2 regions of the Vibrio jasicida 090810c genome follow, and region 1 is predicted to be linked to the other one. Evidence: riboswitches for the same ligand, from Rfam matches in the RefSeq annotation. Region 1 holds a riboswitch; the other holds the start of a gene.

Region 1 (3,335 bases):
GAGATTTTAGTCTCCCGAGGGTTTGAAATCTGTTTACACTTTGATTTTCACCTCCGGGAGTATCCTGTCTCCCGGGTATGCGCGCATCTCCCGAAAGACTAAATTGGGTGATGATGGTGATGAATGTTCATTACAAAATTGCGCATACTTATTTCAAGGCTCGTCTTAGTTGCTTTGTTAGTAACCACACTAACCAAGCTGATTCTTTTTTTCAACCCTTAATTTTAAAAAAAATCGAATTGTATAATACAAATAAAAAAGGAGGCCGAAGCCCCCTTTTATTTTATTTTAATTATCAAGCAATTAAGCGTTCTGACATGATGCCATTTTTGACTTAGAAAGCCATGACAAAATTGCGCAAACGATAACAAAAGTAATCGACGCAGCAATGAAAGAGAATACGATAGACGCAGTCATACCAAGAGCGATAAAGCCCACGCATGAAACAAGCGCGACTGATAATGCATAAGGCAACTGAGTCGATACGTGATCAATGTGATTACAACGGGCACCTGTCGACGACAGAATGGTCGTATCAGAGATTGGTGAACAGTGGTCACCGAATACCGCACCTGCCAGTACTGCACTCAACATTGGCAGCATAAGCGCTACGTCTGTTGCACCTGCCATGTCGCCCGCGATAGGGAGCATGATACCAAACGTGCCCCACGACGTACCTGTCGAGAACGCCATTAGGCCAGATAGCAAGAATAGGATGACTGGTAGCCAATGCGGATTAATATTGCCCTGAGCCATAGTCGATAAGTAAGAACCTGTCTTCATGTCACCGATAACAGAGCCGATAGTCCAAGCAAACACAAGGATAAGGATCGCACCAAACATTGACTTCGCACCAATCCAAAGTGTGCGGCCAATTTCCACCATTGGGATGCCTTGCTTAAGTACAGTAAATAGTGCAACCGCAAGGCCCAGCAAGCTACCGTAAACTAAAGAAGTACCTACATCAGTGTTCTCGAACGCACCAAGGAGCGCAAACTCTTTACCATCAGCGGCTAGGGCCTGCCCACCGGTGTAAAGCATAGAAGCGATCGTAGCAATGATAAGCGTAACGATAGGGAGAACTAGGTCAGAAACTTTACCCTTCTCGCTTTCACGAATATCTAGCTCTTCGTTTAGTTCATGTGCTTCTTGCGTGTCGTTTTCTTTGTCTTTTTCAAAACCACGGCCCTGAGAGGCTGCAATTTCGTGCTCACGCATTTTACCGATATCAAGACCGAACCACGCTACTGCAAATACCATAAGTAGAGCAAATACAGCATAGAAGTTCATTGGAATAAGACGAACATACGCACCGAGTGCTGAGTATTCAGTGATGCCGTGTGACACCAAGATACCGCCGATGATCGTAATGATGTAAGCACCCCAGCTTGAAGCAGGCATAATCACACACATAGGAGCTGCGGTGGAGTCTAGAATGTACGCCAGTTTAGCGCGAGACACATAGAAACGGTCTGTTACTGGACGAGAAATCGCACCAACAGCAAGACTGTTAAAGTAATCGTCGACAAAAATGAACACGCCTAAGAAGGCAGCAAGAAGTTTAGAGCCACGTTTACTTTTAACTCGAGTTTGCGCCCATTCAGCGAAAGCGCGAGTACCACCAGATAGCGTCAATAGCGCCGTTGTCATACCTAAAAGAATTAGGAAACCGACAATACTCATGTTCCAAGTGTTAAGACCGCCGTCTTCAATAAAGACAGAAGAAACTTGAGAACTCACATAACCTATCGTGTTACCGATAGACCAATCATTAAGCAGAATCGCACCAAGTACGATACCTACACCAAGAGAAACTAATACGCGTCGAGTTAAAATCGCCAGTGTCAAAGCGACAATCGGCGGTAGTAACGAAACAGGAGAATGTGCAAAATCTATTAAATTCATGATCTTCAAAAACCAAAGTTTGGCTAGAGATCTACTGCAGACAAGTCACGTAGCATACGGTACGTGCTCATGTTGAACTTAGCGACAGGGAAGCGAACACTCCACCCAACCCTACAGTAGCGCTCCATAGTTTAATGTAAATATACTATGGCAGTGTTGTTCCTTTCAGAGACAACCCCAGCAAGTGGTTTTGATAGGCCACTTACTTCGGCAATCTTCGCCTTCCACTATTATTCATTGGCATCACCCCAATAATAGCTACTCTTCGAGACTGCACCTCTACGGCAACAACAAATAATTAACCATTAATTGTACAAATTAACAACAAATTATCTGCAATATTGCATCAGGTGACAGCCATTGTACTCATGAAGACCTCCAATGCAACACATCAAACTAAATTAAATGAATAAATAATCGCAATTTTGATTTATAAATAGAATGTGAGCCACCTATAGATTGAGCAACTGCAATCACGGCAATGCTGTCTTTTATGAAACTTTATTACTACCATCAATTCTTCATGTTTTGTGTTCTAACAATAAATGAAAGAAATATGACATTCGGTTTTCCCTCTTTTCCTACTTTTCTGTCAGATTGAGAGAAATAGAATTCAACATATAAATAAAGAAACCACTAATCGAGAAAAACGCAGTATCTATAATGAAAAAACTGAGGTTAAACTCAATTAAGAATTCATATCTGTAAATTAATATTGCTTTATTACGAAAAAACCCAAGAAATTTAATCTAAATCATGAATTAGCATTTGCACATATGAGAAAGATAAAGTTAAATATAAGGACTCTATGTTTTATTTCTCGTTTAGCATTTAATTAATCGTATCGATAACTAGTGTTGAACCTTTTAACCTATTAATAGGAATCGTTATGTCAGAGCTGACTAAAACACTTCTAAATATCCGTAGCCTTCGTGCATTCTCTCGTGAGCTGACTCTAGAACAATTGGAAGAAGCTCTAGATAAATTAACTATCGTTGTTGAAGAGCGTAAAGAAGCTGAAGAAGCTGACCGCGCAGCACTTGCTGAGCAAGAAGCAAAACTTGCAGCTATCGCTGAGCAAATCGCTCAAGACGGTATCGACGTTGAAGCACTAATCAGTGCACTATCTGGCGAAACGAAGACTAAAGCGAAAGCTAAACGCGCTCCTCGTCCAGCTAAGTACAAGTACACTGACACTAACGGCGAAGAAAAAACTTGGACGGGTCAAGGTCGTACACCTTCATCAATCCAAGAGCAACTTGATGCAGGTAAATCTCTAGACGATTTCCTAATCTAATAAAAGATTTATGAAATTAAAAAAGGTTCCCAAATGGGAACCTTTTTATTTATCTGTAAATAGATACAAAAATGGCGCATTTGGAATGCGCCATTTTTCGTATGCTAGGAATTACCTAATTCAACGTGATTAA
Region 2 (3,335 bases), 1.8 Mb from region 1:
GAGTGACTAAGAGTTTACTTCGTGTTTGCAGCTTAGTAATTCCAGTCGTATTCAGTTTTTATATGGTGAGTGCTCTGCATACCAACTACGTATTAACTAAGTTTGAGACCACGCGCCCAACCAATCCGGACATCCTGAATCAGGTGACAAACCCTGTAGTTTGGAAAGATCGTTTCGACTGGGATGTATACAGTACTTTCTTGAATATTGGATTGTACAAGCAAGATCCAACCTTGATTCAGCCTTACATTGATTGGTCTTTGGAGATAATTAAAGATAAGCCCCGTCCAGCGTTCTACAACAACCTAATCCTTGCATACCAAGGACTGGATGATACGAGCAAGGCAGAACAAATCCGTGCAGAGGCACAATTCTTGTTTCCTAAGGTTGATTTCAGTGGCGTCAATTATCAACCGCCTTCTCAAGCCGTATCAGCTTCACCAACGCCAACTTCTGGTGCTGATCAATAAACATAAAAAAGCGAAGGGATGACCTTCGCTTTTCTTTATCTCGTTGTCGAATCATTTTACTCAGTCAGCGATTCTTCTAAAGCACGCAAACACAAAGCAACATTTTCAGGTCGAGCACCATAGCCCATCAAACCAATTCGCCATGCTTTGCCGGCAAGCGCTCCCAAGCCCGCACCAATCTCAAGGTTGTAGGTTTCAAGGAGATGATGACGCACTTTAGCTTCATCAATGCCCTCTGGAACATAAATCGCGTTAAGTTGTGGTAAGCGGTACTCTTCTTCTACCACAAATTCAAAACCCAACTTCTGTAATCCTGCTTTTAGCTTCTCATGCATCAATTGATGGCGTGCCCACGCATTTTCTAAGCCTTCGTTCTTCAGGATAAGTAGTGCCTCATGAAGTGCATATAAGCTGTTCACTGGTGCTGTATGGTGATAGCTGCGTTTGCCCTCTCCACTCCAGTAACCTAATACTAAGCTTTGATCCAAGAACCAGCTTTGAACCGGTGTCTTTCTGGCTTGAATCTTCTCTATGGCAGCAGGAGAAAGCGTCACAGGTGATAACCCCGGTACACACGACAAGCACTTCTGACTTCCTGAGTACACAGCATCCAACTGCCACTCATCAACCTTAAGAGGCACACCACCGAGTGATGTCACCGCATCCACAATCGATAATAAACCGTATTGTTTGGCTAGCTTACTCAACGTTTGAGCATCACTTACTGCCCCTGTCGATGTTTCTGCATGAACAAAAGCAAGGATCTTCGCATCAGGGTTCTGCTTTAACGCTTCTGCAACTTTATTAACCGATACTGGCGTGCCCCACTCATCATCCACAACAACTGCTTCACCACCAGCACGGACTACGTTTTCACGCATGCGCTCACCGAAAACACCATTGCGACAGACGATAACTTTGTCACCCTTTTCAATCAGGTTGACGAAACACGTTTCCATGCCCGCACTGCCCGGAGCAGAAACGGCGATGGTGAATTCGTTCTCAGTTTGGAAGGCGTATTTGAGCAGTTGTTTTAGCTCATCCATCATCGCAATAAAAAGCGGGTCTAGATGGCCAACCGTTGGGCGGCTCAAGGCTTGCAAAACTTGAGGTGAAATATCAGATGGACCAGGTCCCATCAGAATACGATGTGGGGGAATAAAGCTTTGGATCGGCATGTCAGCTCCTTGATTGCAGTCATTCATCCTGAGCGTTATAAAAATTCTATTTAAAAGGTTGGCTCAGGTATCGAACTTTTCACCCTAATAGATTTTTTCTCTATCGGCAATTAGCTCTAAGTATAGAGGTCAAACCACTGTCACAAATTCGTTAATAAAAACTTTCATTCTGGTTGGAGATATTGGTTGACATTGTGACAACAAAACCGTTCAATGTTTGAGCTTTATGCAGAAGAGGAGCACTACCCAGGCAGGTGATTTGTGGAGCCGCAATTCCAATACCAATCACTCAGGGGGAGTAGTGCCGAGGTAAGTCAAAGTTGCAGGATTTGGCTTATCGGTTGACTTGGGTTGAGTCCCATCAACTGTCATCAGCGCAGTCTGATGAAGGGCTTCTGAGGGTAAATTTTCAAATTACATTCTAAATACCTCTCTATTTGCTCTGTTCCTTTCCTCACCAAAACATTGGATGTATTGGCAACCAATTGATGTTGTTATTTTTTAGGAAGTCGTGGGAGAACGCAGTGAGCGCATTTAACGTAGCGAAATTCGGTGGAACCAGTGTTGCCAACTTTGAGGCAATGAGCCGTTGTGCCACCATTATAGAAAACAATCCAAATACCCGCCTTGTCGTGAGTAGTGCTTGTTCTGGCGTGACCAACCTTTTGGTCGAACTAGCAAACGGTGTTCAGGACCAAGTACATCGCGCTAAAGTGCTGCAAAAATTAGCCGATATTCATGAATCAATTTTATCTCGATTAGAAGATGCTACTAAAGCGGCTGCCGAGGTTTACGAGATTCTAGATACAGTCACAAGCCTTGCAGAAGCGGCCTCTATTCAAGCAAGCACCAAACTGACTGACCATTTAGTGGCATGTGGCGAGCTGATGTCGACTCATATTCTTGCTCAGTTAATGCGAGAAAGAGGCATCAACGCCGCTCGTTTTGATATTCGAGATATTTTAAAAACAGATGGCAACTTTGGCCGCGCAGAACCACAACTAGCAAGTATTTCAATGCTAGCGCAAGAACAGCTGGTTCCTCTTTGCCAAAAACATGTCGTCATTACACAGGGCTTTATTGGCTCAGATGAAGAAGGCAACACCACGACATTGGGTCGCGGTGGTAGTGACTACAGCGCAGCTTTGATTGCTGAAGGTGTTAAAGCCGCGGGCTTAGAGATCTGGACTGACGTTCCGGGCATTTACACTACCGACCCACGAATAGCCCCCAAAGCGTCACCAATTCCTGAGATCAGCTTTAGCGAAGCATCAGAGATGGCAAACTTCGGTGCGAAGATCCTTCACCCTTCTACTCTGGTACCAGCACTCCGTCACGATATTCCGGTCTTCGTTGGCTCTTCTAAAGAGCCAGAAAAAGGTGGTACGTGGATTCGACACCAAGTAGAGAGCTCACCGCTATTCCGAGCCCTTGCTCTTCGTTGCAATCAAACTATGGTCACTCTGCGCAGCGTGAACATGTTCCATGCTTACGGATTCTTAGCGAAAGTGTTCGAGATCCTGGCTAAACACAAGATCTCAGTAGACTTGATCACCACATCTGAAATCAGTGTGTCACTCACTCTCGATCAAACAGACACATCAGGTGGTGCTCCACAGCTACCACAGGCAGTACGCGAAGAGCTCGAAGAATTGTGTACAGTAGAAGTTGAGCACGACCTCTGTTT

The links. Region 1 has a riboswitch for lysine ahead of tet(35) (tetracycline efflux Na+/H+ antiporter family transporter Tet(35)). Riboswitches for the same ligand answer to the same signal wherever they lie in the genome.
Region 2: it holds a riboswitch for lysine, as region 1 does, so the genes downstream of both, lysC (lysine-sensitive aspartokinase 3) here and tet(35) (tetracycline efflux Na+/H+ antiporter family transporter Tet(35)) in region 1, are expected to answer to the same signal.

Annotation. Positions count from the first base shown of each region.
Region 1 is NZ_CP025792.1:889,893-893,227, forward strand. It holds His leader region at 1-123, opposite strand, end outside; gene tet(35) (tetracycline efflux Na+/H+ antiporter family transporter Tet(35)) at 304-1,905, opposite strand; lysine riboswitch at 2,015-2,195, opposite strand; gene C1S73_RS04215 (H-NS family histone-like protein) at 2,795-3,202, shown strand.
Region 2 is NZ_CP025792.1:2,649,071-2,652,405, reverse strand. It holds gene C1S73_RS12655 (PglL family O-oligosaccharyltransferase) at 1-470, shown strand, start outside; gene C1S73_RS12650 (pyridoxal-phosphate-dependent aminotransferase family protein) at 527-1,648, opposite strand; lysine riboswitch at 1,873-2,051, shown strand; gene lysC (lysine-sensitive aspartokinase 3) at 2,173-3,335, shown strand, end outside.